Regions from separate parts of the Lysinibacillus sp. S1 genome, predicted to be linked through region 1. Evidence: riboswitches for the same ligand, from Rfam matches in the RefSeq annotation. Region 1 holds a riboswitch; each other region holds the start of a gene.

The links. A riboswitch is a leader RNA that binds a small molecule or an ion and turns the genes downstream of it on or off. The one in region 1 is predicted to bind lysine.
Region 2: linked by a shared signal. The riboswitch ahead of ACHZEU_RS12245 (amino acid permease) and the one ahead of ACHZEU_RS02275 (transporter substrate-binding domain-containing protein) in region 1 are both predicted to bind lysine.
Region 3: linked by a shared signal. The riboswitch ahead of ACHZEU_RS20225 (aspartate kinase) and the one ahead of ACHZEU_RS02275 (transporter substrate-binding domain-containing protein) in region 1 are both predicted to bind lysine.

The regions. Positions count from the first base shown of each region.
Region 1 is NZ_CP173154.1:439,570-452,299, reverse strand. It holds gene ACHZEU_RS02290 (HAMP domain-containing histidine kinase) at 1-270, shown strand, start outside; gene ACHZEU_RS02285 (2-oxoglutarate dehydrogenase E1 component) at 503-3,328, shown strand; gene odhB (2-oxoglutarate dehydrogenase complex dihydrolipoyllysine-residue succinyltransferase) at 3,419-4,690, shown strand; lysine riboswitch at 5,032-5,218, shown strand; gene ACHZEU_RS02275 (transporter substrate-binding domain-containing protein) at 5,338-6,195, shown strand; gene ACHZEU_RS02270 (amino acid ABC transporter permease) at 6,366-7,091, shown strand; gene ACHZEU_RS02265 (amino acid ABC transporter ATP-binding protein) at 7,104-7,835, shown strand; gene ACHZEU_RS02260 (DUF6501 family protein) at 8,099-8,296, shown strand; gene ACHZEU_RS02255 (toxic anion resistance protein) at 8,345-9,412, opposite strand; gene ACHZEU_RS02250 (5-bromo-4-chloroindolyl phosphate hydrolysis family protein) at 9,409-10,059, opposite strand; gene ACHZEU_RS02245 (hypothetical protein) at 10,475-10,687, shown strand; gene ACHZEU_RS02240 (CPCC family cysteine-rich protein) at 10,752-11,048, opposite strand; gene ACHZEU_RS02235 (acylphosphatase) at 11,169-11,450, opposite strand; gene ACHZEU_RS02230 (globin-coupled sensor protein) at 11,496-12,730, opposite strand, start outside.
Region 2 is NZ_CP173154.1:2,460,358-2,473,087, reverse strand. It holds gene ACHZEU_RS12260 (nitric oxide synthase oxygenase) at 1-684, shown strand, start outside; gene ACHZEU_RS12255 (hypothetical protein) at 734-1,267, shown strand; gene ACHZEU_RS12250 (MFS transporter) at 1,329-2,537, opposite strand; lysine riboswitch at 2,716-2,892, shown strand; gene ACHZEU_RS12245 (amino acid permease) at 2,975-4,438, shown strand; gene ACHZEU_RS12240 (response regulator transcription factor) at 4,588-5,280, shown strand; gene ACHZEU_RS12235 (sensor histidine kinase KdpD) at 5,287-6,222, shown strand; gene ACHZEU_RS12230 (ABC transporter ATP-binding protein) at 6,353-7,276, shown strand; gene ACHZEU_RS12225 (ABC transporter permease) at 7,269-7,958, shown strand; gene ACHZEU_RS12220 (Nramp family divalent metal transporter) at 8,006-9,271, opposite strand; gene ACHZEU_RS12215 (LuxR C-terminal-related transcriptional regulator) at 9,494-12,037, shown strand; gene ACHZEU_RS12210 (LuxR C-terminal-related transcriptional regulator) at 12,066-12,730, shown strand, end outside.
Region 3 is NZ_CP173154.1:4,046,786-4,053,416, reverse strand. It holds gene sdhB (succinate dehydrogenase iron-sulfur subunit) at 1-57, opposite strand, end outside; gene sdhA (succinate dehydrogenase flavoprotein subunit) at 63-1,817, opposite strand; gene ACHZEU_RS20235 (succinate dehydrogenase cytochrome b558 subunit) at 1,884-2,492, opposite strand; gene ACHZEU_RS20230 (YslB family protein) at 2,765-3,199, shown strand; gene ACHZEU_RS20225 (aspartate kinase) at 3,298-4,524, opposite strand; lysine riboswitch at 4,658-4,835, opposite strand; gene uvrC (excinuclease ABC subunit UvrC) at 4,943-6,631, opposite strand, start outside.

The DNA.
Region 1 (12,730 bases):
CCTGAGATACAAATTTCTATTTCTGTTGCTGGAAATTATGCATGTTTAGAAATTACTGATAATGGTATAGGAATAGCACAAGACAATATTCCGTTTATCTTTGATCGTTTTTATCGAGTGGATGAAGCAAGAAATCGCCAAATTGGTGGAACAGGCTTAGGGCTTAGTATTTCGAAGATGTTACTTGAAAAATACAATGCCACAGTAGAAGTCAAGAGTGAGGTTAATATTGGAACCGTTTTCTCGCTGAAAATCCCGCTAAAATATTAAGAAAAATACACGCTTTATTTCATTATTCTATCCTTTGCGAAAAAAATTGCTTAATTTGCTAAAAAGAGTTGTATTTTTTGTGAAGAGTAGTAAGATTGAGATGGAAAAAACGTTCTTTAAAATATGGAAAAGTAGTGAGAAACATTCTTTTAAAGAACGGCTAAATATTATATAATTAATTGCAATTTAATTAATGGAACTGCCGAAAGGCAAAATTTGGAGGTCATTTTTCATGTCGAACAACGTTACAACTGTAAGTTCTCCATGGTCAGCTTTCTCTGGTCCTAACCTAGGATATGTGATGGAGCAATACGACTTATTCTTACAGTCTCCTGAAGAAGTAGAACCGGAGTTAGTTTCTTTATTCCAACAATTTGGTGCACCAGTAGTAGTAGAAGGTGAAGTAGCTGTAGCTAGTCATACAGCAGCGGCTCCTGCTGGCGATTACAAAAAAGTGTTAGCCGCTGTAAAACTAGCAGATGCAATTCGTTCACGCGGTCATTTAGCAGCAGATATCTATCCTCTGAAAAACCGTGAACTACAAACAGCTCAAATTGAAGAAAGCGCGTTCAACTTAAGCGCTGCAGATTTAGCTGAAATTCCTGCAGCAATCTTCTTCAAAGATGTGCCAGCAAACGTGAAAAATGGTAAGGATGCAATCGACTATTTAAAAGCTATTTATACAGATAAAGTAGCATTTGAATATGGTCACGTAGTAGCTACTGAAGAACGTGATTGGATTCAAGCGCAAATCGAATCAGGCTCATTCAAACAAGCATTATCTGCGGATGAGAAGAAAGCCTTATTAGATCGTTTAACTCGCGTTGAAAATTTCGAGAAGTTTATTCATAAAACTTTTGTAGGACAAAAGCGTTTCTCTGGTGAGGGCTTAGATACGCAAATCGTTCTATTTGATGAAATTATTAAAACGGCAGAAGCAAAAAATGTGGAAAACGTACGTATTGGTATGGCACACCGTGGTCGCTTAAACGTTTTAACACACATTTTAAATAAACCTTATGACATGATGTTCTCTGATTTTGCACATGTTTCCAATGATTTATTTATGCCAGAGCATGGCCGCCTTGAAATTACAAAAGGTTGGACAGGTGATGTGAAATACCACATGGGTGCTTCTTACAACCGTGAATCCGGTATGAATGTGAAATTGGCTTACAACCCATCTCACTTAGAAGTGGGCAATCCAGTAGTACTTGGTGCTACTCGTGCAACACAAGATGATACATCTAAACCAGGGCAACCTATTTTTGACCGTACAAAGGGCTTAGGCATTCTTGTACACGGTGATGCTGCATTCCCAGGTCAAGGGATTGTAACAGAAGTGTTAAACTTCGCTAAAACAGAAGGCTTTACAACAGGTGGAACAATCCATATTATCGCAAACAATATGATTGGATTCACAACCGAACATTATGATTCTCGTTCTTCTGTGTATTCTTCTGACCCTGCAAAAGGCTATGAAGTACCAGTAATCCATGTCAATGCAGATAGCCCAGAGGCAGTAGTGCAAGTTGGACGTTTTGCGGCAAACTACCGTCAAACATTTGGCAAAGACATTATTGTGGACTTAGTAGGTTACCGTCGCCATGGTCATAATGAAACAGATGACCCAACAGTGACAAACCCAGAAACATACAAATTAGTGTCTAAACATGAAACAGTGCGTGCATTATATGGTGCACAATTAGTGGCAGAAGGTCTTGTAACTGCTGATGATGTAGCTGCACTAGATACAGCTATCTATGCAGAAATGCAAGCAGCCTATGACCACGTCAAAGAAATGGCAGAAAAAGATGATCATCATCATTTAGAAATGCCAGAAGAATTAAAAGTAGAGTTCCCACAAATTGATACAGCAGTAGGTGCGGAACGTTTAGAAAAAATCAATGAAGAGCTTTTAGTGTTTGAAGAAAACTTCGAACCACAGAAAAAGCTTGGTAAAATCTTAGAAAAACGCCGTGATGCTTATGCGTCTGCAAAAGTTGACTGGGGTCATGCTGAAACTTTAGCGTATGCAACGATTATTCAAGATGGCACACCAGTACGCTTTACAGGTCAAGATGCACAACGTGGTACATTCTCTCAACGTCACTTAGTACTGCATGATAAAAACAATGGCAATGTCTTCACACCACTACACCATATTTCTGGTGCGAACGCATCCTTTACAGTACACAACTCTCCACTGACTGAAGCTGGGGTGGTAGGCTTTGAGTATGGTTACAACCTAGAAAATAGCCATGTACTAACAGTATGGGAAGCACAATTCGGTGACTTTGCGAATATGGCACAAGTGATGTTTGATAACTTTATTTCAGGGGCACGCTCAAAATGGGGTCAAAAATCTGGTCTAGTTATCCTTTTACCTCATGGTTATGAAGGTCAAGGTCCAGAGCACTCTTCAAGCCGTATGGAACGCTATTTACAAATGTCAGCTGAAAATAACTGGTTTGTAGCGAACTGTTCAAATGCAGGAAACTACTACCACTTATTACGCCGTCAAGCAGCATTATTAGGTACAGAAGGAGTACGTCCACTTGTAGTCGTATCACCAAAATCATTATTACGTCACCCATTAGCTGCGGCGAATGCTGAGCAATTAGCAAATGGTTCATTCCAAGAAGTGATTGAACAACCACGCTTAGGGGCTAAACCAGAAGCTGTAGAGCGTATCGTTTTAGGTACAGGTAAAGTGATGATCGACTTAGCAGAGCGCGTGAAAGACGGCGAAGGCTTCGATCACCTACACATTATTCGTGTAGAACAACTTTACCCATTCCCAAAAGAGCAAGTTGCTGGTATCATTGCTAAGTATCCTAATGCAAAAGAGATTGTTTGGGTACAAGAAGAACCTAAAAACCAAGGCTCATGGAATTATGCATTAGAAACATTATATGAACTTTCAGAAGGTAAAAAACTTCGCTATGTAGGCCGTCCTGCAATGAGCTCAACTTCTGAAGGGGATGCAGATTCTCATAAAGCAGCACAAGCAGCTCTTATTGAAGAAGCGGTTGCTGAGCCAGTAAAGGTTAAATAACATATATCAATTTTTGAAACCGGGCTACTTGCCCTTAAGCAGTAGCCCTTCTATGTGCGTCATGCACGTTAATCAAAGGAGGAAATGAAAGTGGCTGAAATTAAAGTCCCTGAATTAGCAGAATCGATTACAGAAGGTAGTATCGCACAGTGGGTAAAAAAAGTGGGCGATCGCGTTGAAAAAGGTGAATTCATCGTTGAACTTGAAACAGATAAAGTAAACGCTGAGATCATTTCTGAAGAAGCAGGTGTATTAACACAAATTTTAGCTGAAGAAGGCGATACTGTACTAGTTGGTCAAGTTATCGCAGTAGTAGAAGCAGGCGAAGGCGCAGCAGCAGCTCCAGCAGCGGCAGCTCCAGCAGCGGCAGCACCAACTGAGGCAGCACCTGCACCAGCAGCGCCACAAGCAGCACCTGCACCAGTTGCAGCAGCTCCAGTAGTAGAAGAAACTTCTGGTGAGCGTGTAGTTGCATCTCCAGCAGCACGTCGTCTTGCACGTGAAAAAGGTATTGACCTTGCAGCGGTATCTCCAGTAGATCCACAAGGACGTGTACGTGTACAAGATGTAGCAGCTCATGGTACAGCWSRAGCACCAGCAGCAGCACCTACATCCGTAGCAACTTCAGGTGGCCCAGTAGTATTCACACCAGCAGCTAATTCTGACCGTGTAACAATTGAAAAAATGAGCCGTCGTCGCCAAACAATTGCAAAACGTTTATTAGAAGTTAAACAATCAACAGCAATGTTAACAACATTCAACGAAATTGACATGACAAACATCATGGCACTTCGTAAACGTAAACAAGAAGAGTTTGTAAAAGCAAACGACATCAAACTTGGTTTCATGTCATTCTTCACTAAAGCTGTTGTTGCAGCACTGAAAAAATACCCATACGTAAACGCTCAAATCTCTGGCGATGAGATTCATTTAAATAACTTCTTTGATATCGGTATTGCTGTATCGACTGAAGAAGGTTTAGTCGTACCAGTTGTACGCGATGCTAATAGCAAAAACTTTGCAGAAATCGAAAAAGATATTGCTAACTTAGCGACAAAAGCTCGTGATAAAAAATTAGGCTTAAATGACATGGCTGGTGGATCATTCACAATCACAAATGGTGGTGTATTCGGTTCATTAATGTCAACACCAATTATGAACGGTACACAAGCTGGTATTTTAGGTATGCACTCAATTGTAAACCGTCCAGTTGCAGTAAATGGTGAAGTTCAAATCCGTCCAATGATGTATGTAGCACTTTCATACGATCACCGTATCATCGATGGTAAAGATTCTGTAGGATTCTTAAAAACAGTTAAAGAATTAATCGAAAATCCTGAAGATTTATTATTAAATTCATAATTCCATTAAACCCTGCGAACAATGTTCAGCAGGGTTTTTTTGTATGACGAAAGGTATTGAGCGATTCTATGCTTGAAAGAGTACGAATGGTACATCGTTTATAGGAGCAAAGAAAGAAAAAAACGCAACTTTTCTCATATGTAGAACATACTCTATAATAAATATTTGTTGTAATTTTCAGAAATATCAACAAAAGTTCAACGATTTAAAGTGGAAGCAGAACGCACAATATCCTAATATTGTCATTAGTCAGAAAAATGTTAAAATCGTCTTGACGAACATATTAGTTTTATAGTAGTATCTAAATATCAATTAAATAAACAAACCTCACGAATTGTTACCAGTGAGGTAGAGGCGCGGTATTTATTAGTTCATTGTTGAGTAAAAGCAAGCGAAGACGCAATGAAGAAGGAAATATCGCCGAAGTATAAAAGGAGCTCGTACTTTTATACTGGGTCTGCAGTGAATAAGTGCAGGACTGTCCTAGTAAATGGATTTCCAGATTTACTAGGTTGTGCTATCTCGGAAACATGGAAATTATAGTGAGGATTTGGGCAACTGTCATAAAAGGTAAGACCTAAGTTCAATAAACTTAGGTCTTTTTTAGTACAGTTGTCTTATTTTTTTACAGAAAAGGGGAGTTTTTCATGAAAAGAAAATGGTTGTTAGTAATGATCTCTATCATGACGGCAATTGTGCTAGCTGCATGTGGCACAAGTGACAAAAAAGAGGGCGGTTCAAGTGATGCTGGAACTGACAAAGAAGAAGGTGGCGGTGAATTCCGAATTGGAATGGAGGCTGGCTACCCACCGTTCAACTGGACACAGCAAGACGATGCAAATGGTGCAGTGAAAATTGCGGATAATGCAGAGTATGCAGGTGGCTATGATGTACAAATGGCAAAGAAAATCGCTGAAGGTCTAGGCAAAGAGTTAGTCATTGTTAAAATGGAGTGGGACGGTTTAGTTCCAGCGCTACAATCAAACAAAATTGATGCAATTATTGCAGGTATGTCACCAACAGAAGAACGCAAGAAAACAATTGATTTTACAGAAAACTATTATACTTCTGATTTTGTTATGGTTATTAAAAAAGGTAGCAAATATGAAGGCGCAAAATCGATTCAAGACTTCTCAGGTGCTAAAATTACATCACAATTAAATACATCAAACTACACAGTTATCGATCAAATTAAAGGCGTAGAAAAGCAAACAGCAATGGAGAGCTTCCCAGCAATGCGTGTGGCGTTAGAAGCAGGTAAAATTGATGGCTATGTAGCTGAACGTCCAGAGGGCATTTCCGCTTCTGCTGCCAACGATAAATTCACCTATGTAGCATTTGAAGAAGGCTTTGATACAGACCTATCAAATACTTCAATTGCTGTAGGCTTACGTAAAGATGATGCAAATCGTGAAAAAATCAATGAAATCCTAAAAGGCATTTCAGAAGATGATCGTCAAGCGATTATGGAAGAAGCTATTTCTCAACAACCCGCAGCACAATAATGACATGGCACGGACTAGCAATTAGTCCGTGCATGATCATTTCATCATTATCAAAATGAGAACCTCTCTACATAATGATAATGTCCTAGCGTGACAAATCATAGAATGGTAGAAAGAGCTAGGACACAAAAGAAATAAGCGAGCAAGATGACATTGTTAGGAGGAACATCATGAGTCTTGAATGGATACTTTCAATTATTGAAAACAACTGGCAAATGTTTTTACGAGGTGCGTATTATACGTTACTGATTTCGAGTATTAGTACAATTATTGGTGCATTTATCGGATTTTTCATCGGAATTATGCATACGATTCCAGTTCGTAAAAAAGGTGTGAAATTTTATAGCTTAAAGCTCATTAATTTTATACTAACATGCTATGTTGAATTTTTCCGTGGTACACCAATGATTGTACAAGCTATGGTTGTCTACTACGGATTAGATATCGCATTCGGTATCGATATGCACTTTATTACAGCAGGTATTTTAGTCGTTTCCCTCAATACTGGGGCATATATGGCAGAAATTGTTCGTGGCGGTATTGTATCCATTGATAATGGTCAATACGAGGCAGCATCAGCAATTGGCATGAATCACTTCCAAATTATGCTTCATGTTGTCTTACCACAAGTAGCGCGTAATGTTTTACCAGCGACAGGTAACCAATTAATCATGAATATTAAAGATACAGCCGTATTAAATGTCATTGGAGTAACGGAATTATTCTTCCAAACAAAATCAATTTCGGGTAACAACTTCCGTTATTTCGAATCATTCTTCGTTGCATGTGTTCTTTATTTCATCATGACATTTACCGCATCTCGCATCCTTCTGTATGTTGAAAAACGTCTAGATGGTCCTGATGCCTATCAAAAAGAACAAAAAGAAGCCGTATAGGGGGACGCACAAATGGCAGTCATTAAAATCGAGCATTTAAGTAAATCATTTGGACGTAACCAAGTGTTAAAAGATGTGAATTTCCAAGTGGAAAAAGGGGAGGTAGTTTGTTTAATTGGCTCCTCTGGCTCTGGTAAATCCACATTGCTTCGTTGCATAAATTTATTAGAAACGCCAAGTGGCGGTCAAATTATTTATAAAGGGGAAGACATCCTAGATGAAAAGCACAATATTCAAGAATATCGCACACATTTAGGCATGGTGTTCCAGCAGTTCAATTTATTTAACAACCACAATGTCATAAGTAATTGCACGGTGGGCCAAATCAAAGTGTTAAAACGTTCGAAAAAAGAAGCAGAAGAAACGGCGCTTAAATACTTGAAAATCGTTGGCATGGATCAATATGTGAATGCCAAGCCCCGTCAACTCTCAGGCGGACAAAAGCAGCGTGTGGCCATCGCTCGTGCCTTATCAATGAATCCTGATGTAATGCTATTCGATGAGCCAACATCCGCATTAGACCCAGAAATGGTGGGTGAGGTATTAAAGGTAATGCGTCAGCTAGCAAACGAGGGCAATACGATGCTCATCGTGACACATGAGATGGAATTTGCCAAAGAAGTAGCAGATCGTGTTGTCTTTATGGATAAAGGTGTAATTGTGGAAGAAGGCCCTCCAGCACAAGTATTAGTCAATCCACAACATGAACGTACGAAGGAATTTTTAAAGCGTACATTAAAATAAGCACAAAAAAGTGAGTCCAACCTGTTGGACTCACTTATTTTCTAGAATTCCATTCTGCATAAAGTACAAAGCAGATTGCGAATGCTACAGCAATGATAAAAAACCATTGCGGTACACCACCAAAACTCATCATAACACCTCAAATGTTCATTTTTTTTGGATAGAATAGGTATAGTATTTCTTTTTTCTCCACAAAAGACCAAAAATATTATAAAATAAGCAATAGACATTAGCTTTTGCTAGTAAAGAGAGGTAGAGAGAATATGTTACATTTAAAATGGAAAGATGCGCCAACATTACGAACGGTTACTTGCAAACATACAAATGCATCGAAATACTTAGTATCAAACGTATTAACAGTAGGAAAAGAGTATGAAGTGAAAAATGAAACAGAAGAGTTCGTTTTTATCATCGACAACACAGGTAATGTCGGTGGCTACTATAAAGATTATTTTGAATAAAAACAAACAGGGTGGTTCAGAACATTTGCTGAGCCACCCATTTTTTTGTTAATCTCGCTGATAGCTGCTAGCACCCGCCACATCCTGTAGCTGTTGTTTCTCTTGTTCAGTTGCGGTATGCAGGGCAAAGACATCTTTAATTGCTGTTTGCAGCTCTTGCTGTGTTTCTTTAAACTTCGAAACTTGCTGTTCAAACGTGGGACTTGAGAAGCGATCATGAGCCCTTGATAATCGCTCCTCTAAACGTGCATAATGATGATCCATATGCATCGATAGCATCATCGCCAGTTGGTTTTTCCAGAGCGGAATCAAGGTAACGATAGAAAACTCAATTTTTTCAGCTAATGTTTGATTGGCCTGCTGAATCATACGAATTTGAGGAGCTGTTTGCAGAGCGACTTGCTGTGATACTTGTAAATCATAAATACGTTGATCGAGTCTTTCGATTTGAGCAGCAAAGTCATTTAATTGCTGGATCGCAAGTGGCTGTTTGGTAGCTTGGACACTCGTTATTTGTGCAGGTAGCTCTACCTCAATGGCTTGCTGCTTTTTCATTTGTCCTGCGGCAATCGCCGTTGCCAATTCCTCAAAAAATCCTCGATTATGGGCATAAAGCGCCTCTAAGTTTTCAACATCTTTTATCAGCTGAAGCTGTGCACGTTCCAGCTGAACGCCAATGCGTTCCACCTGTATACTAATACGTTCAAATTCTGTGAGTGTTTGCTTCACATTAGGCTCGGTTTTGCCAAAGATTTTTTTGAAAAAGGTTTGCTTTTTTGGTTCCAAAGCAGTTGGATCTACTCGATCTAACGTCTGCATTAAAGAATCCAGCATTTGACCAATTTTAGTGACATCCTTTTGCTTTACTTGAGCAAGCATGCGGTCGGCAAATTGAGACAGAGCTCGCTGTGAATCTTGCCCAAGGGACAGCAATGATTCAAAATCAGTCAAATCGATTTGACTGGCATACAGTAATGCACGACTTTGTGCAAGAGGCGATAGCGTTTCATAAGTCGCCATCGCCTCGTTTTGCGGAGTTGTTTCTAAATAGGATTGGACTAGTGGAGAAAGCCCTGGTATGGTATTTAGTTGAAATGCGTGTTCGTTTGCTGTCATTTATCATCGCCTCGCCAGTCCAATTGTTCTCTACGTCTAAGATTGGAACGATTTGCGAATTCAATCTCCATTTGCAGATGATCGATATCATTTGCAAGTGCATCCTTTAAATCAATTTGAATTGTGTCATTCAAATCAGTTAGGGTTTCTCGTGTTTTGGATAAAGTTAATTGAATTTCCTTATCCTTCACTGGCTGCTTGGAAAGCATTGTATATTTATCCGTTAATTCTACAGCAGAAGGTAAGTGTGCATAGAAAAATGGTTCCACATTATAAAATTTACGTGGGTCTGTCTTGACGATTTTGACGATATTTTTGGAGATACGCGTCATTTCAAGTAGTTGTTTAAACGCTGAAACAGAACGTACACGTAAATAGTTTTGACTCAATGTTTGAATATGCTTATTAGCTGTTAATACTTGTGTTTCAATGTGTTTGAATTCTTCTTTTGTGATGCCTGCTATTTGCATGACTTTCTTTTTTTGTCTATGTTTCAGCAACGATGTACTCGTCGCATAGGAACCCGCAAACAGTAAACCACCAAGGAAGAATCCAGGATTTGCCGCAATTGCTGCAATAGAAACAGTTGTGAGCGAAATAAGAAAGCTGGCACTATGTCTAGAGAAAAACTGTCCGACACTAAGCATTGTTTCATCCTCCTTGCTTTTCAATATGTCTATCTTCTTATACGAAATAATCGACATAAAGTTTCATTGAAAATTAATCCCTTACATAAATTTTACTGCTATTTGTGAACTTTCTCAATGATAATACATAGAATAAGTGAGTTGTTTCGATGAATAAGTCGGTTTTGTTATCCTTAGGAGCCATTCTGACATGGGAATGACGATTTTTTGCATCTCGGTCCCTGAATAGAGGAGCGTAATTTGATTCAAGAGCGGCTTCTGCCTCAAAGCGAGCGGTTAAGTGAGATCCATGAGCGGCTCCAACTCGAAAAGGAGCGGTTTATTCTCTAAGAAGAGCATCTTCATCCAAAATGAATGAGTCTTGTATGAAAATTTTTCCAAATGAATTCGTAACTGATACAAAGGGGGATATAGGATGACGAAAATTTTTCTGGTGTCTATTACAAAAAATATGGATGAACCAGTAAGTGAACAGAAAGTGAAAGAAAAAGTCTTTGAGAAAAAATCAAAATTAAAAGCCTATTTAAACAAAGAAGGCTATATGAAGGAATCTAAAAATCAATATGTGAAAATCACTGATGAATCGATATTAGTTGCTGCCATTCAAAAAATAAAAATCAAAAAATGATGATAGGTCATGTTCTTAAGAGCATGACTTTTTTGCTTTCAATAACTAGGAGAGGAGGCATCATTCAAAGAACCCATAGCCCAGTGTCAGCTCTCTTGAAAAACGGCTTCCAATTTGAATCTTTTTCGTCTTTTTCGTTTGGTTTTCTTACAAACGCAATACATCGTTCTTCGCATGCACCAAATATATTAAAATTTTTCTGTGCTTGCCTTAAGGATAGCGTATTAGCTCCACCTCCAAAGTCATAATCATAAAATTGAACGCCGTCATCTTCCCAAAAACAAATTTCACATATCTCGTATGTACCTGGTGGTTTTCCTTTCATTGTCTTATATCCGCAACAAGGACAAGTAAATTTCATTATAATCACTCCCAAATATTTTTCGATAATTTTATCATACTTCCTATATGACAAAATGCAGTGTTAAGATTAAAAATTGTTGAACCCCTCTCTAAAACAACACTACAAAAAAGCCAGACATTAAACAATGTCTGACTCCATACGTATATAGCCTTTTAAATCATCGTATAATTCTAAAGAAAATGAATTGGAATCGGCTTGGGGACTAACGCCTTTTTGGACAAAAAGGAGAAATTCATTGAGTGCCTTTTCTGAGCCCTCCACTTCCACTTCAATTTGCTCTGCGTCATTCAATCGACAGTATCCTTTTAACCCTAATTCAATAGCTTTTTGCTTGATGAAGAATCGGTAGCCTGTGCCATAGACATCACCAAAAAATTTTATACTTGCTCGTTTGTTCAAGGGAATACCTCCTACTTAATAGAGGAGAGGGGCGAACCTCTCCTTTTATTGCATGACACGTTCTTTTTCTAAATAGGCAATTAAGTTATTAATGTGATAAAGTACATGCTTAGATGCCTCATCGACTTCTTTTAGATGAATATCAGCTTGTTCGATATGACCCGCTTTATGGGCTTCAGCCGCAAGCTTCGCTGATTCATGGACGCGTAAATGATAGCCATCTAATTCATGATAGTCCTGTAAATGACCGAAACGTTCGACTGTACGAGACGCAGTGTACCATTTGCCAAGTCGACAGTCTCTATGAGAAGAAACATCGCTTGGATCAACGTTTTCTAGGCCAAGGAACATGTTATAAATGCGCCATTTCCATAAAATATGATCAGCCTTCGATAATTGTAGTAGGGCAATAGATGAAAGCTGTACATTATTGTTAGCAATAAGATCATTACGGAAACGGTTAATTTCTTTCCCTAATAAATGAATATCGCTGGATGTATTATGACTATAATCACGAATATCTTCCTGCAAGCTTGAAATTTCAATCATTCTTGCTGAAACTTCATCAATCGCGGCTGCTTGTTCCTGGGAAATGGCAGCCGTATTTGTCACATCTAAATTAATACCCTCAATCGCTTGAACAATGGCATTTAATAATGGTAACGAATCTTTTGCTTCAACGGTTGCTTCTTTAATAATAGCTGTCGTATCGGTAATCGAGTTAGAAACATCATTCGAATAACTCTTTAAATGATGAACATTTGCGGATACTTCACTTAGCGCAGCTACCGTGTTTTCAGCAAGCTTTCGTACTTCCTGTGCAACGACCGCAAAGCCTTTCCCATGTTCACCTGCACGCGCTGCTTCAATGGAGGCATTAAGTGCGAGTAGATTCGTTTGATCGGCGATTTGATTGATTAATGTGACAACCTGTTCAATATCATTTACCCTTTTTTGTAATTCTGAAAATGAGTCAACAATGGATGTAAAGGTCTCCTCTGTTTTAAAAATCTCCGATAGGGCATGCTCAATAGCGTTTTTACCTTTTGTAGCATGGTCAACAGATTCAGTTGTTTTCTCTGATATATGAGAAGACATGCGTGCAACCTCATTGATAGAAGCTGCAATCTGTTCTGTTGCAGCAGTAGAGGATTGAATCTCTTCATTTTGTTTATCTAGGCTAAAAACTAAATCTTTCATGTACATAATTTTGGCATTGACATCCATTAAAGAAGATACTTCTCCTACCACATTTTCAATAATGCGTTCAGTTAACACTT
Region 2 (12,730 bases), 2.0 Mb from region 1:
GGCTATGAAACAGATGCAGGCATTATTGGAGATTCACAGTCCATTAAATTTACAAAAGTGTGTGAGTCGTTAGGATGGAGAGGTAAAGGAACTGATTTTGATGTACTACCACTCGTTATACAGGTAGATAATCGTGCTCCTCAAATGTTTGTAATTCCTGAAGAAAATATAGTAGAGGTCTCAATCCGTCATCCAGAGTCAAACGATGTGGAAAAATTAGGAATGAAGTGGTATGCCGTACCTATTATTTCGAGTATGCGTTTTCAAATGGCTGGAATTGATTTTCAAGCAGCTCCATTTAACGGCTGGTATATGGGAACAGAGATTGGCGCACGAAATTTAGCAGATCATGATCGTTATAATATGTTACCTGCAATTGCAGAGATTTTTAATCTTGATACAACCAAACAAGCGTCTCTTTGGCGTGATCGTGCTTTAGTAGAACTTAATATTGCTGTTCTTCACTCATTTAAAGAAGATGGTGTGAGCATTGTTGATCATCATACAGCAGCTCAGCAGTTTAAATTGTTTGAGGAGGCAGAAAAATCAACAGGAAGAGAAGTTACAGGCAACTGGACATGGTTAATCCCACCACTTTCCCCTGCCACAACTCATATATTCCATAAACCCTATGTAAATATTTATCATACACCAAATTATTTTTATCAAAAACCATGCTATTAGTGTAAAAGAATTGTTTACTTTCGATACTTTTGATGAGAGAGGGCTTACTATGTTAGATCAGCAAATTCCCAATATCCCATGGAGACAATTGACGACACCTTATGGTAGAGGTACAGCCATTCCTAAGCTGATAGAACAGGAGCAATACACACAACTAGCTGAATTAATTGAACATCAAGGTACACTGTGGCAGGTGACACCATGGGTTTTGCTTGTCCTGCTAAAAAAGCTTACTCGTAAAAAATTAGAGGTTGTCTCCTTACAAGAGGTACAGTTATATTTAGCTGTGGCACATGCTATTACCAAGGATTATCTCGACCCAGTCAATACTGTTAAAAATATGCAGGAGCTATTAGACGTCAACTATTTGTGGATAGAAAATGAGGATAATGATGAGCAGGAGTGGGAGAAAGAAACGCCAAAGGGCTATGAGGAGCAAGCTTTTGTAGGCTATTACTATTATAGTTATATGCTTTTACAAGAGGCTGTTCCTATTTTTTCTACTATAACAGCTCATAATAATGAAGCATCAGAATGCCTTGCTGAATTGCTAACATTACTCCGCAACCCGACAATTAAGTAATGTGTAAACACTATAGAAATAGAGCAGATGGAGGAATCAAATCCACCTGCTTTATTTAATTTTAATGCACATATTCATCCTTAGAGGCTCTCATTGAGCAAAAGAAGAGTAACATTGCTACAACGACAAAGAGCCATCCCGCAATATTCCAGCCGCCAAATAAATCATGCAAGTAGCCAAAAAGAATAGGACCAATTGCGGCAAATAAATAACCCAAAGATTGCGCAAAGCCTGATAAATCTGCTGCTTCAAATGCAGTACGAGTCCGGAGAGTGAAGAACATCATTGCTAGGGCGAATGAAGAACCACCTGCTAACCCTAGAAGAACCATCCACAGTACCCCAAGACTTGTCCATTCCATGACAACCCCAACAAAGCCTACTAAATAGAAGGATGTAAACATCAATACAAGTGGGCGTTGAGAAGTCATTTTACCAGCAATAATAGGCACTGCTAAGGCCATTGGTACTTGTGAGAATTGCATGATTGAAAACATCCAGCCAGCTTTATCAGGTGCTAAACCTTGAGCAATATAGATCTCAGGTATCCAAGCTGCTGTTGTGTAGAATAATAAAGATTGTAAACCCATTGCCCCTGTGACAGCCCAAGTAACAGGTGATTTCCATAAAGGTGTACTGGTCTTCTTAGATGTAGTAACTGGTTCCGGTTTATTTGATTTTAGTTGAGGTATCCAAATTAAGATTGTAATTAGAACGAGTATGAGTGCAATGGAAAGTGCACCTTGCCAGCCTAACGATGAATTAGCTATCGGATAGCTAATACCAGCACCAAGGCCAGCAGTAAAATTCATGGACATGGTGAAAAAGGCCATTAATAAACCCACATGATAGGGAAATTTCAATTTCAATAATCCTGGAATTAGTACATTTCCAAAAGAAATGGCTACGCCAATTAACACAGTACCCAATAGAAGTAATTCTGTAGTACCAAGTGAACGTAGGACAATTCCTAAAGCCAAGAGAAAAGTTGATAAAAATAATGTTAGCTCAAGCCCTAGTTTGCGTGCTACAACTGGTGCAAATGGAGATATAACAGCAAAAGCCAGCAATGGTATCGTTGTTAGAAAGCCTGCCAAAACATTAGATATTCCAAGATCTTCACGGATAAAGGATATAATTGGGCCAACAACAGTTAGTGGCATTCGTAATGTAGAGGCTATAAAGATAACTCCAAAGACTAAAAGTAAGGTTGTTCCTTTCCAGCTAATTTTTTTACTTGGAAAACTAGTGGAATGATCATTTGTAGTCAAAATAAAATCCCCCCTAATAATAACCATTCTAATTGAACTACTATAACACTTTATCACACTATTAAAAATAGTAGAAGATTCATAAAATACAGAACATTTGTGGTTGTATTGAAATGTCTATGGTCTTATGTTAGTATAATAAACATCATAAATTTAATAATTATATGCCTCATGTTTGTATTGAGGTAGAGGTCGCGATATTTATAAGTATGCTAATTGAAATGACAAGCATTGATGAAATTAGTTGAAAGGAAATATTGCCGAAGTGTGAGGGGACTTGAAAACCTCATGCTGGGGCTGTCTCCGAAAGGAACAGAACTGTCACGTTTGCACAACGTGTTGAGCTATCATGTAGGAAAAACTGAGGATTAACGTAGCCATCACAGTGTATATGTGATGGCATTTTTTTGCCTCATAAATAGGAAGGAAGCTATATCGTGAGTGAAATAAAAGTAAATCAGCTCGGACATAAAGCGCCGAAGCTGAAAAAAGAATTAAAAAGCCGTCATATTACAATGATTTCTTTAGGCGGTACAATTGGTACGGGGCTATTTTTAGCCAGTGGAGGTGCAATTGCTCAGGCAGGGCCTGGAGGAGCATTGCTTGCCTATGCTTTAATCGGTATTATGGTGTATTTTTTAATGACAAGCTTAGGGGAAATGGCTGCCTATATGCCATCCTCAGGTTCATTTAGTACGTATGCAACCAAATTTGTAGATCCTGCCTTGGGCTTTGCATTAGGCTGGAACTACTGGTATAACTGGGCAATCACCATTGCTGCCGAAATTGCTGCTGTGTCATTAATTATGAAATATTGGTTCCCAGATAGCTCATCAGCACTTTGGACAGTATTATTTATTGCTGTTGTATTGACGTTTAATTTACTATCCGTAAAAAGTTATGGTGAAAGTGAATATTGGTTTGCCATGATTAAAGTAGCAACGGTTATTGTTTTTATTATCATTAGCTTACTAATGATTTTTGGTATTTTAGGTGGGCAGGCTCCTGTAGGTTTCACTAATTTCTTTGTTAGTGATGGGCCATTCCATGGTGGCTTCCTTGCTACATTTGGTATTTTCCTAGCTGCAGGATTTTCATTCCAAGGGACAGAATTACTAGGAATTACAGCTGGTGAAACAGATGATCCTGGTAAAAATATTCCGAAGGCTGTTAAATCTGTATTTTGGCGTATTCTTTTGTTCTATATTTTAGCGATTGGTGCAATTGGGATGTTAATTCCATTTACAGACGAACGTTTATTATCAGAAGATATCGCAGTATCACCGTTTACACTAGTGTTTGACCGCCTAGGTATTGCCTTTGCTGCTTCATTAATGAATGCCATTATTTTAACGGCTATGCTGTCAGCAGGAAATTCAGGACTATATGCATCTTCTCGTATGTTATGGCAATTAGCAGTGGATGGACATGCACCTAAATTTTTTGCAAAGCTAAGTCGTAGAGGTATTCCGATTTATGCACTTATGGCAACATTAGCTGTAGGCTGTTTAGCATTTTTGGCATCCTTCTTTGGCGATGGAGTGGTTTATATCTGGCTATTAAATGCTTCTGGAATGTCTGGCTTTATTGCATGGCTAGGTATTGCGTTTAGTCATTATCGTTTCCGCCGAGCGTTTGATGCACAAGGCTTAGATCCAAAGTTATTACCTTATAAAGCCAAATTATATCCTTTTGGACCATTATTTGCTTTTACAGTTTGTATGATCGTAGTCATTGGACAAAATTACACAGCCTTTACAGGCGATAAGATTGATTGGTACGGTATCCTTGTTTCGTATATTGGGATTCCATTATTTTTAGCATTATGGTTTGGCTATAAATTAAAGCACAAAACAAAAATGCTTCCACTTGAAGATTGTGATTTAAAAGTTGAAGATTAAATAATAGAGCTGTTCTATAAACCAAAGAGTGATGGTTTATGGAGCAGCTCTTTTTTCAACACTCATAAACAAATCTCTAATGATACATCATAAATATGGTAATGTAATATACATATGGAAATTGGGTTTGATAGGAGAGGTGCATCATAGTGCAAAAGCATATTTTACTTGTAGAAGACGATGAAGCCATTCGTGAAATGGTTGATAATTACTTAACGATGGAAGGTTTCCAGGTCACAACAGCGACTAATGGCGAAGAGGCATTACAAAATTGTTTGCAAAATATCTTTGATTTGGTCATCTTAGATATTATGATACCTAAATTAAATGGATTGGAAGTATTAAAGATTATTAGAGAGCAGGCAGCACTTCCTATCATTATTATGTCTGCAAAAGACAGTGATGTTGATAAAGCATTGGGCTTAGGATTAGGGGCAGATGATTATATTGCTAAACCCTTTTCTATGCTGGAATTTTCAGCACGTGTAAAGGCTGTTATCAGAAGAGCTACGAAATACTCTAGTCAAGCTGAACAAAAGCAAGAGGTCCTTGAAATTGATAATTTAAAGATAGATATCGTTAATTTCTCAATAACAAAGAGCGGACAAGAGATAAAGCTAACATCAAAGGAATTTTCCATTTTAAAATTGTTTGTGACAAATCGTCACAGAGTTTTTACCAAAGAGCAAATTTATCAGACGATATGGAAAGATGCCTATTATGGAGATGAAAATATTATAAATGTACATATCAGAAGACTCCGTGAAAAAATAGAAGATGATCCGTCACATCCTCACTATATTAAAACCCTATGGGGAATCGGCTATAAATTTGAAGGGTAAAAATATATGATATTTCTATTATTATTAATCATTGTATTGCTAATCGGCATTCTTATTTTTCAATGGAAAATCAAGAAGGAACAAGAACGTGCTATCCAATATATTCATCGAAAACTACACGTAATTGTGAATGAACAGACGTATGAAAAGATTCTAGTAACAACTACAAATTCAGAAATTCAACAGTTACTTATTACACTGAATACTTTGCTAGATCAACATCAAAAAATTCAGGCTACACATCGTAAAATGGAAAATTCCATGAAAAAGATGTTGGCCAATATTTCACATGATCTTAAAACGCCTTTAACCGTTGTACTTGGCTATATTGAAATGCTTCAACTTCAAAACGGGATTAGTGACGAGGAACAGCAACGTTTACTTACGGGTGTACATGCTAAAACATTAGAGGTATTAAAAATTATTCATACATTTTTTGACTTGGCAAAATTAGAGGCTGGGGACACAGATTATCCAATCACTAAAATCAATGTCAGTGAAATATGCCGAAAAAATGTTTTGTCTTTTTACGATTTGGTTACTTCATTGGGATTAGATATTAAAATTGATATCCCTGAAAGCTCCATATATGCACTTGGTAATGAAGAAGCATTAAATAGAGTGCTAAACAATCTACTGTCTAATGCTATTGCATATGGAGCAGATGGCAATGTAATTGGAATTACTATAAGAAACGATGAAGCCAATATCGATATTGATGTGTGGGATTGTGGCAAGGGCATTGATGAATACCATATCGATCGCGTTTTTGAAAGGATGTATACACTTGAGGATTCTCGAAATAAATCTTTCCAAGGTAGCGGTCTGGGGCTAACGATTACAAAGCGGCTTGTAGAAATAATGAATGGCTCGATCCGTTTATCGAGTATTCCCTATGAAAAAACTATTTTTACGATTTCGTTAAAGCGAATGATGTATTGAATCCATTATGCTTGTAGAGCTTTAATGCTTTGCAGGCTTTTTTACTTAAGAAATTTGTAAGAATGCAGTAATAAAATAGAGAGTTTCATTTTTTATAATGAAACTAGTCACAATTGAGGGAGAGAATTACATGACATACATTGTAAAAACAAATCAGCTTACGAAAGTGTACGATGGAAAGGAAGTTGTTTCTGCTGTCAATATGAACGTTAAGAAAGGTGAGATTTATGGATTTTTAGGTCCTAATGGTGCGGGTAAAACGACTGTTATGAAGATGCTAACTAATCTTACGAAACCTACAAGTGGGGATGTAGAAATTTTGGGGGCGAAATTGACGGACAAATCCTATGAAATACTAAAAAGAATGGGGACAATTATTGAATATCCTATTTTTTATGAAAAATTAACGGCTAGAGAGACCCTGGAATTACATTGTGAATACATGGGTTATTATGATAAGAAAGAAATTGCACATGTTCTTAATTTAGTAAAGTTATCGAATACAGAGAATAAGCAGGTTAAAGATTTTTCTCTGGGGATGAAGCAAAGATTAGGCATCGCAAGGGCCATTATTACAAAGCCAGAGTTACTTATATTAGACGAACCAATTAATGGATTGGACCCAGTAGGGATAAAGGAGTTAAGAGAGCTTTTCAAGATGCTTTGTAAGGAGTACGGCATAACTATTATTATCTCTAGTCATATTCTAGCTGAAATAGAACAATTGGTCGATACAATAGGTGTTATTAAGAATGGAAGGCTCATCACTGAGGTAGCAATGGATACTATTAATCGTGATCAGGTCAATTATACGGAAGTGATCGTAAGTGATGGGAAAAAGGCAGCGTTTATTATTGAAAGCGAATTAAACATTACGAATTTTAAGCTGATGGATGATAACTCTATACGTATATACGACTCAACAGTATCCCAACAAAGCCTATCGAGAGCATTAATTGAACATGACGTTGAGATTGAAGAGATTAGTAAAAAAACTAGTTCATTAGAGGATTATTTCTTAAAGCTAATCAATGGAGGTGTTGTCCATGCTTAATTTAATGCGTTTAGAAATGAAAAAATTTCATTTAGGTTCATATGTTAAAGGAGCCATTATCGCTAATTTTGTTATTCTTGGTTTTTTGTTTATGATTTTATTTATTTCTAAAGTGGAAGGAGACCCAGGGCTTGAAAATTATGAGGTTGCATTCAGTGTTATTGATTCATTTGTAAGAGCAGTTTTTATGATTTTTGCTTCTACGTTAATAGCTAAGTTAATCATCGGAGAATATAAATTTAAAACCATTACATTAGCCTTTATGTATCCTATAAGTAGAAAGAAATTAATGGTCGCAAAGCTTGCTATTGTCATGCTATTTACTTTCAGTATGATCATTATCTCCAATGCTCTTATTACAACCATTTTTTGTATCATAAGCGATCGATATGAATTAATTCCTGATGTACTATCTAGTTCTTTAATTATCCAGCAAATACCTTCTGTATTGATGAATGCGATTGCTGCCTCAGGTATAGCTTTAATCCCATTGTATTTCGGGATGAGAAAATACTCTATACCGACAACTATCATTTCATCTATTATAATTGTGTCTGTAACTTCGTCAAATTCAGGTAACTTTACTTTAAACGATATTATTATTATTCCAATTACTTTAGCAATCGTGGGTCTTGGTATTGCTTATTTAGCCATTAGAAATATCGAAAAGGTGGATGTTTAATCAAAAAGATACCAGGTGCTCATTGCTATAGAGTACCTGGCTTTTTGTTATCCAAAAATTGTTTCCCACAGTAAGTAAATATTTAACGTAATAACAACGACTACGACAAACCAACCTAAAACAGTTGTAATACGGTGATTAACTAGGCTTCCCATAATGTCTCGTTTACTTGTAAACATAACAAGAGGGACAAGTGCAAAGGCAATACCAAATGATAAAACAACTTGACTAAGAACGAGAGCATAGGTAGCATTCACACCAGAGGCAATGATTGCAAGTGGTGGCACCATGGTAATCGCTCTACGTAAATAAAGAGGTATTTTTCTTTGAATGAAGCCTTGCATCACTACGTCACCAGCTAAAGTCCCTACAGAGGAGCTAGCAAGCCCTGCAATAAGTAAACCAAGACCAAAGGAAATGGCAGCCATTGGGCCGAGCGCAACTTTTAAGCCATTATAGGCAACATCTAAATCTTCAACTACAACACCTTGGGTATGGAATACGGCTGCGGCAATGATGAGCATGCTCATATTGATGGCACCAGCAATAATCATAGCGATGATAATATCGATAAATTCAAAACGGAAAATACGTTTTTTTTCTGCCTCATTTCGACCAATAATACGACTTTGAGTTAAAGAAGAATGTAAGTAAATAGCATGAGGCATAACGGTTGCACCTAAAATACCTGTTGCTAATAATAGTGAATCTACACCTTCAAAGTGTGGTGTGAACATGCCAATCGCCACATCGCCCCATGCTGGCTGCGCTAAAAATGTTTGGAAGGCAAATGCCAATACAACAATTAAAACCATTCCAGAAATACCTGCTTCAAAGGCTCTAAATCCTCTTCTTTGCAACTCTAAAATAGCGAATGAACCCACTGCTGTAATCAATGCGGCGGGAAGCATTGGGATATTAAAAAGTAAATAAAGCCCTAATGCTGCTCCGATAAATTCCGCGAGGTCTGTGGCAATGATGACCAATTCCGCCTGTATCCATAAAAAGATAGATGTTTTTTTAGAAAAATGCTCGCGTGCTACTTCAGGTAAATTTTTTCCTGTCGCAATCCCAAGCTTGGCAGACAGGGACTGAATTAACACGGCCATTAAATTAGAAAAGGCTATAACCCAAAGTAGCAGGTAGCCGTATTGAGAGCCTGCTGTAATATTTGTAGCAAAATTGCCAGGATCAATATAGGCAACTGCTGCAATGAAAGCAGGTCCTAAAAATGGCAAGAGTCTTCGCCAACCTTTTATATCTCCATCTAAAACCGCCTCTGCAGACGATTTTGTGACTCGTTTGTAAACCATATTGTTCCCTCGTTTCAAAAAGTATCATCAGTGAAATAAAGTTTCCTATAGGAAAATAAGATATTAGTATTCTAACGCTAGGAATAAAAAAAGTGAAGTAGTTTGCTTTATCCTTCTAAAATAAGTATGCTCTTTTGGATGAAGTGAATGAGTAGAAAAATTAAATTGCAGGGAAAATTCGAAATTTATAGAACTAATGAAATGTAGAAGGGAGACAAGGTGATGGATATGGTATGGGTAAAATCAAAAGTAACAATTCCACGTACAGTGCCAAATGTATTAGAGAGGAAGAAATTATTTTCTATTTTATCTAACAATCGAATGAAGAAACTAACCATTATACGGTCAGCCGCAGGATACGGAAAGACGACTCTTTTAAGTCTGTGGTTGAAGCATATTGATGAATCGGTAGCATGGTTTACTATCGATCAGAATGACAATGATCCTGTGAGATTTTTAAAGTACTTAATACATACATTATCTTTTAGCATATTGAATGTAGAACAAAAGTTAAACAATATACTAGATGAAACACCACCTTTTGAAACAATTATAGATACACTGTTAAACGATTTGGATACATATAAAGAAAATATTCATATTGTTTTTGATAATTTTCAAGAAATCCACAACCCTCAAATTCATCAAATTATCAATCGACTTATTGAATATTTACCAGCCAATGCACGGATCTATATAACTACACGAACTAATTTAGAACTTCCACTAGCAAAATGGCGTGTAAAAGGTTGGATACTAGAAGTCGGGACGGGTCAATTATGTTTTGATTTAGAAGAGCTACAATCTTTCTTTAATTCTGTTACTAATGATGAACAGAAGGATGCGCTGAAGCCTTTATTAAAGACTACAGGGGGCTGGATAGCAGGTATCCAACTGATAAAGCTATCAACAGGTGGAATGATAGGTAATCTTAGTAGTGAAGAAATTTTAGCCAAAGCTAGTTCATATATACATGAGTACTTCATGCAAGAAATTCTTTTAATATTACCTCAAGAATTGCAAGATTTTCTACTAAGAACTTCCATTTTAAACTACTTAGATCCGAGTGTTTGTGGATCCATCACGAACGGATTAGATAGTTTAACTACATTCTCAGAGCTGGAGAAAAATTGTTTGTTTATCGAACAAGTACAAGCTCATCCACCCGTTTATCGTTACCAAACTTTATTTAGGCATGCCCTACAGGTAGAATTTCAAAGGCAATATTCCTATGAAATGATTACCTCTATTTATTACGAAGCAGCCACTAATTTATGCCAAAGAGAAGACTATGTAGCGGCAATTGAGCTTGCTTTAAATGGCGAATTATACAAGCTTGCACATGAATGGATTCAAAAATATTTAGTCGAAATATTTGCCGAGGGACATACTCTATTATTCGGGCAGTGGATACAGAAATTAAGGAATGCTCAGTTTCCAGTAGATATTAATATGCTTGTCTTATATATTACTACTCTGTTTTCAACCCATGAAATTGATCAGGCGAATAAAATCATAGAGGAACTACTATTTAAACAAAATAAATGGAAATGGATGGAGGGTTTTCAGTTCATTGCTGTATCAAAAATCTTTGAAATTATACAGGCTTATATAGGTTATATGGAAGATGGAGACATTGAAAAGGCAAAAGTAGGTTTACAAACACGCGTAAATGTAAGAAAGAATAAGTCATCTTTATATCATATTTCTTTAAAATATAATCAATTTGAGCCTAGAATTTTATGTACTTTTGTAGGTGCAAAAGGAAAATTCTTACCAGTAGTAAAAATGGATGAACTGATTCAAGTGTTGAATGAAAGTGAAATAAGGGAGCGAAATATTACAGGCGTTACCTATGGATTACTAGCTGAAATTTTGTATGAAATAAATGATTTAGATAGAGCAAGTAAAGAGTTAGAAATCGGTTTACAATATGGTTTACATTTTCAAGATCCAGGATTATTTATACCAATGTACTTATTAAAGGCTCGTATTTATATGACTAAAAAACAATTCGAAGAAGCACATCTGTTATTGCTTGAAGCTATGAAGGAAACCGATAAACCTTATTGGATAGGTATGCTCTATATTATGAAAGCACAATCTTATTTATTGGAAGGAAATATTTCATATGCACAACAGGAATTTTTTAGAGTGACGGATTTTATCAATTATAGAATTGCATCAAAAAATCCATTTTATTTATTAGTTCAAGGTAAAATTCTATATGCTAAAAATCAACTGGAGGAAGCATTGCAAATTGCTATTCGTTTAAAAGAAGGAGCAACTCAGGAAAAGCAAATCGTTACGCTTATTGAAGCGGGCTTGCTAGAAGCCATTTGTCATTTTTCACTTGGTAAAGAGGATTTCGCTTTAACAGTATTACATGATGCTCTTGAACATGGAGTGTCCTATGGGTATTACCGTACATTTATAGAGGAGGATTCTATCTGGCCATTACTTAATAAATACTGGCGTCTACGTCAGCATAATAAGGGAGATACATTTAAGTCAGTGCCGTTAGCCTATGTAAATAAACTATTACTAAATGACAGCACAGAAGATGAGTTTTTCACTAACTTTACTGCAAGAGAAAAAGATGTTCTGCAATTACTCGCAGAAGGTGCTTCTAATAAGGAGATTGCACAACAATTGCAGCTGACAGAGGGAACAATTCGTATATATTTAACAGGAATCTACAGTAAAATAAGTGTGAAATCTCGCACGAAGGCCATTTTATGGGCAAAAGAATGGCTAGGCTTTTAAAGTTGTTAAAGAGAAAGGAGGTCTACATGTGCCAAATATTTTAGTAGCCTCAAAAACAACAGTCCCTCAAACGGGCAAGCAAATTATTGAGCGAGAACGATTAAATGCCATTCTACTCCAGTCAACAGCAAAACTTATAGTAGTACAAGCGCCAGCAGGGTATGGTAAAACCACTTTTCTAAGTAGTTGGTTTCAGCAACTTGAGACGGCAGTAGCATGGTATACGGTGGACCAAACAGACAATGATCTAAATCGCTATTGGAAGTATTTAATTCATGCTATTGGTCACTCATTACAGCCAGAAGCTGCCTCTCGGATTAATTCTATACTCCATGCACAACCACAGTTACCATTAGAGTTTTTAGTGGACTCTCTCTTATATGAATTATCGCTATCTACTAAAAAGATTCATATTATGATTGATGATTATCATCATATTCATAATATTGCTATCCATCAAGCGATGACTCGACTAATTGATTTCTTACCTGAAAATTGCTTTATTTATTTGACTAGTAGATCAACTATTTCATTACCTATTGCAAAGTGGAGATTAAACCATTGCTTGCTTGAAATTGGTTTAGAGCAACTTCTTTTTACGTATGAAGAGACAAAAGAATTTTATAAAAATTTAAATAAAAAGCTGGATGTAAAGGTATTTCAAAAGGTTTTTGAGATAACAGAGGGCTGGCC
Region 3 (6,631 bases), 1.1 Mb from region 1:
ATCTTGACGTAAGATTTCCACTTTGACCATTCTTCCAGTATTAGCTGCGATTTGCATAACTTTTAGTCTCCTTTCGCAGAGTAGTCGCGTTTACGTGGTGGGATTAATGAAACGTCGACTTCTTGGTACGTGATGATTGGATTACCAGTAGCTGGGTCAAACTTCGCCATTGTTGTTTTTAAGAAGTTCTCATCATCACGGTTAGGGAAATCAGGTTTATAGTGTGCACCACGAGATTCATTACGTAATAGTGCACCTTTTGTCATTACTTTTGCAAGCACTAACATATTTTTAAGCTGACGTGTAAAGTGTGCGCCTTGATTGCTCCATTTTTGCGTATCATTGATGTTGATGTTGTTCCAACGCTCAGTAAGCTCATCAAGTTTTTTCAATGTATCTTCAAGCTGATCATTGTAACGTACTACAGTCATTGTAGCAGTCATCATTTCACCAAGCTCTTTATGCAGTAAGTAAGCGTTTTCTGTGCCTTCCATTTTCATGATAGCATCCCATTTCGCTTGTTCCTCTTTTACACGAGCATCGTAAATCTCTTGTGGAAGATCTTCAGCATGCTTTTTAAGGTGTTTTACATAGTCTACTGCGTTTGGTCCTGCAACCATACCACCGTAGATAGCAGATAATAATGAGTTTGCACCAAGACGGTTTGCACCATGTTGAGAGTAATCACATTCACCTGCTGCAAATAGACCAGGAATTTCAGTCATTTGATTGTAGTCAACCCATAATCCACCCATTGAATAGTGAACTGCTGGGAAAATTTTCATTGGTAATTTACGTGGGTCATCCCCTACGAATTTTTCATAGATTTCGATGATACCACCAAGTTTAACGTCCAATTCATGTGGATCTTTATGTGAAAGATCTAGGTATACCATGTTTTCGCCATTGATACCAAGTTTTTGGTTTACACAAACGTCGAAAATTTCACGTGTTGCAATATCACGTGGTACTAAGTTACCATAAGCTGGGTATTTCTCTTCTAGGAAGTACCAAGGTTTACCGTCTTTATAAGTCCAAATACGACCACCTTCACCACGAGCTGATTCTGACATTAGACGGTTTTTGTCATCTCCAGGAATCGCTGTTGGGTGAATTTGAATGAATTCACCATTCGCATATGAAGCACCTTGTTGATAAACGATAGAAGCAGCAGAACCTGTGTTAATAACAGAGTTTGTTGTTTTACCGAAGATAATACCAGGGCCACCAGTCGCCATAATAACAGCGTCTGCACGGAATGATTTAATTTCTTCTGTACGCATATCTTGCGCTACGATACCACGACAAACGCCGTCTTCATCGATAATAACACCAAGGAATTCCCAGTGTTCATATTTATTTACTAAACCAGCTACTTCATGAGAACGAACTTGCTCATCTAGCGCATATAGTAATTGTTGACCTGTTGTTGCACCAGAGAAAGCTGTACGGTGCATTAAAGTACCACCAAAACGACGGAAATCTAAAAGTCCTTCTGGTGTACGGTTGAACATAACACCCATACGGTCCATTAAGTGGATAATGCCAGGTGCTGCATCACACATACCTTTAACTGGTGGTTGGTTCGCTAGGAAGTCCCCACCATAAACTGTATCATCAAAGTGGATCCATGGAGAATCCCCTTCACCTTTAGTATTTACCGCACCATTAATTCCGCCTTGCGCACAAACAGAGTGTGAGCGTTTTACAGGAACTAATGAGAATAAATCAACTTCAGTACCAACTTCAGCTGCTTTAATCGTTGCCATCAGACCGGCAAGACCACCGCCGACAACAATTATTTTGCTTTTCGCCATGATTATTTCTCACTCCTCTTAAAAAATTGCAATGATTGCATGTGCTCTATCGTAGCTTCTATTGAATTATACGAAAGCTAAAATAGCAGCCACACCAACTACACTTAGAATTACGAAAAGAATGTTTGTTACGTAAGTAGCGATCTTTTGAGACTGAGGAGATTGTGTAATACCCCAGCTTACTAGGAATGCCCATAAACCGTTAGATAAGTGGAAAGTTGCTGATAAAATACCAACAATGTAGAATCCAAGCATGAATGGATTAGCAACAATATTCGCCATCATGTCGTAATCAACGTGTGTGCCAAGTGCTTTTTGAATACGAGTTTGGAAAATATGCCATGCAATAAATATCACTAAGAATACACCAGTAAAACGTTGTAAAGAGAACATCCAGTTACGGTACGTGCTGAAACGTCCTGTGTTTGGTGTAGCAGTGAATGCAATGTAGACACCATAGAATGCGTGGAACATTAATGGAATATAGATGACAATCCATTCAACTAGGATAAGGAATGGAATCTTTTCCATTACTGCGGTAGCATCGTTGTAACTTTCTGCCCCGCCTGTTGCTGTAAAGTTAATGAACAGGTGCATCGTTAAAAACAGACCTACTGGAATGATCCCAAGTAGAGAATGTAAGCGACGCCATAAAAACTCTCGATCTTTCGACAAGACTGTTACCCCCCTTAGTACTTAAAATAGCACAACAAAAGAAGTCATCATTTTGTAAATGATACTTCATTGACTGTGTATTTCATCATGGTACAATATTATGACATGTTTATTGTACTCTCAAGAGCTACGAGCGTCAAGGCAACTCGGAGTTTTTCATAGAGCTTATTAAAGAACTAATCTAGTACATGATGCGTCGTTTTTTCTCGAAAAATCTATCATTACTTTATTACCGTTAAATTTTAAGAAAATTCTAAGAAAGAAGGATAACAATGTTAAACACTCCATCTCCTACAATCTCATCATTTGGCTATGAGATCATTCGTGATCATATTCTATCTTCTATACTTGGTAAACATGAAGATGACGTCCTTTATTGGGCAGGTAAAGAGCTTGCTCGCAAGTTCCCATGTAAAAGTCAAGATGAACTTATCGCATTTTTCGCAGATGCCTGCTGGGGTACATTAGAACTCATAAAGGAATCAAAAGATGGACGTATTTTCCAGTTGACAAATGACCCTGAAATTCTTCAAATAAAGCAGCGTAGCTTTAAACTTGAAGCAGGATTTATAGCAGAGCAAATTCAACTAGCTAAAGGCTACCTGACAGAATGCTATAATGAAAAACGGGAAAAGCAACAATACGTCATGTTTACAGTCAAATGGGACGTTAAAGAACGTATTATGAATACCATTCCCACAGAATAATTAAAAAGGATTGTCTCCCATTAAAGAATGGGATGACAATCCTTCTTTTTTCTTCCTTTTATTTCGGTCAATTACATAAAATGCTGTTTCTTCTATTATTATATGTAAAGTGCTTGCTCTAAATTAAACTCATCATGGAGAGCATTAGCTGCTTGGATCATATCATCCTGTGGTACAACAACGGACACTTTTATTTCAGAAGTACTAACCATTTTTACAGGGATATTTTCACGACGTAACCGATCAAACATACGAGCAGCAACGCKTGGATTGGAAGCCATGCCTGAACCAATAATAGAAACTTTTGCTAGTCCAATTTCGAAGTCAGCAAAACTAAATCCAAGTGATAATTTACTATCCTCTAAAACACGTAATGCTTCCGCAAATTCCTCTTTTAAAATGGAAAACGATACAGTTGGCTTCAACCCATCAATAATGGCTTGGACAATAATATCTACATTAATACGGTTCTCTGCAAGAACCGTAAATATATCTGCTAATGAAGCATTGGAAAAAGCATCATACCCTACTGTTAAACGAATAATATCTGATTCAAATGCAACACCACGAACGACTAAATTTTTTTCCATTTCCACTTCCTCCTTCAATAAAGTGCCTACTGATTCTATTAAACTTGAACGTATAATAACAGGCATTTGAAATTTCTTCGCTAACTCCACCGCACGAGGATGTATGATATGAGACCCTAAATTCGATAATTCCAACATTTCATCATATGAAATTTCTTGAAGCTTTTGGGCATTGGGAACATATCGTGGATCTGCTGTATAAACACCATCCACATTTGTATACATATCTACTCTCTCCGCTTCCAACGCTATGGCAAGTGCAACAGCAGCTGTTTCAGCTCCACCTTTTCCAAGCGTGGTGATATTGTGCACTTCGTCAATCCCTTGTTCTCCAGCAATAACCACAATTTGTCCCTGTGCAAAATGTTCTTCCATACGACTAATATCTATATAGTCGATACGAGCATGTCGATACATACCATCCGTATGTATACCAGCTTGCCATCCAGTTAGAGACACAGCCTCATAGCCTGCTTCCTGCAAAGCGATGGTAAATAAAGCACTAGATAATTGAGAGCCAGTTGACAAAACTGCATCTAATTCTCTTTTCGACACATCGTCAGTTAGTTGGTGTACCATCATTTTCATCTCTTTCGCAGTGTGTCCCATCGCTGCAACGACCACTACTACATCCAATCCTTTGTCCTTTTCAGCAATCGCTTTCCTAGCAGCCTCTTGGATTTGTTCAGTAGAAGCTAATGCAGCTCCTCCAAACTTCATCACGATTTTAGCCATTTCTTTCGTTCTCCCTTCCAGTTCATGTATTTCACCAAATTATGGGGGGTAAAACCGTTTCTAGAAAACTAAAAGGCAGCCTCCACATAACGTGAAAGCTGCCTATAACATGTACAATAATCGTAACTTGCGCATGTGTGATAGCTCTCCGAAACGTTTAGAATCGACAGTCTTACATTTCTTAAATGCAAAACCAGTACAACAATGGAACAACAATCCTGTACTTCGGCAAGCTCCCCTTTCACACAATATCTCTGGACTTGTCCATCCTCCATCGTGTTACTCTTGAATCTTGCACCTCTATCATCACTTTAAAGTGAATGTATTCAATTCATTAAGCCTTTGCGTAAACAAACTAGTCACGCAGTTGACTCTTCATAACATTGAAAACAATGTTATTTATAACCATAGCACATGCCTATTCCTTTGACAATGATTGTTGCTGAAAATAGCTAAAAATTTGGCTTGCTAAATTAGCGGGCATCCCAGCCTCCTGTAATGCTAGCTCGCTCGCCTCTCGAATTTTTTTGACTGAACCGAAATGTTTAAGCAGCTGTTGCTTTCGTTTTGGTCCTACCCCTTCAATATGATCTAATACAGATTGAATGGCATGCTTCTCATGCTGTTGACGCAAGAAGGTAATAGCAAAGCGATGGACTTCGTCTTGAATTCGTTGTAATAAATAAAAGCCATCACTTGTACGTTTTAAGCTAATCACTTCTGGTGGATCACCAAACAAGAGCTGAGATGTATTATGCTTATCATCCTTGGCTAAACCAGCAATCGGTATAACAAGACCAAGCTCATCTTCTAGTACTTCACGGGCTACTTCCATTTGTCCCTTACCACCATCAATTAAGACTAAATCTGGTAATGGTAGTCCTTCCTTTAAAACACGTATATAGCGACGACGTATAACCTCCTGCATTGCACCGTAATCATCATGCTTGGCTGCTGTACGCGTTTTATATTTTCGGTACTCCTTTTTCGCAGGCTTCCCATCAATGAAAACAACCATAGCAGACACTGCATCCGTTCCATGCATATGACTATTATCAAAAGCTTCAATTCGTAAAGGTGTACTAATACCCATTGCTTCACCAAGTGCCTCACAAGCACCAATCGTACGTTCTTCCTGACGCTCTATTAGCTGGAATTTAGCTGCCACAGCAATTTCAGCATTTTTGGTAGCTAATTCAACCAATTCCTTCTTTTGACCTCTTTTCGGTGTGAGCACTTTAATTTCTAATAATTCTGTTAAGATAGCTGCATCAATGGCTTGTGGAATAAAAATTTCTTTTGGCTTAATATGCTCTGGCTTTTCATAAAAGCGCCCAACAAATGTTAAAAATTCTTCCTCTGCATCTTGATAGATGGGGAAAATTGAGACATCGCGCTCAATCAGCTTTCCTTGGCGTACAAAGAAAACCTGAACACACATCCATCCTTTTTCAACAGCATAGCCAAATACATCTCGATTTGTTGTATCACTTGAAACTATTTTTTGTTTCTGCATAACCGTATCAATATGGGCAATTTGGTCTCGGAATTCCTTCGCTCGCTCAAATTCCAGGTTTTCTGCAGCTGCTAGCATTTTAACTTCAAGCTCTTTTTTGACTGCCTCCACACCACCATTTAGAAACTTCGTCATATCCTCAATCATTTCTTGATAAACCTGACCTTCAATTTCCTTCACACAAGGTGCTAAGCATTGACCCATGTGATAGTACAAGCAAACCTTGGAAGGTAATTGTACACATTTGCGCAGCGGATACAATCGATCCAATAGCTTTTTCGTTTCACTTGCTGCATAGGCATTCGGATAAGGACCAAAATATTTTGCCTTATCCTTTTTTACCTTCCGTGTCGTAATCAGACGAGGATGTTTTTCATTCGTAATTTTTAAATATGGATAGGTCTTATCATCCGTTAACATGACATTATATTTTGGATCATGTAATTTGATGAGATTCAGCTCTAAAATAAGTGCTTCAATATTTGATGACGTTACAATATACTCAAAATCTTCTATTTCACCTACAAGCCTTTGCGTTTTCCCTTCATGTGTTCCCGTAAAATAAGAACGTACACGGTTTTTTAGAACTTT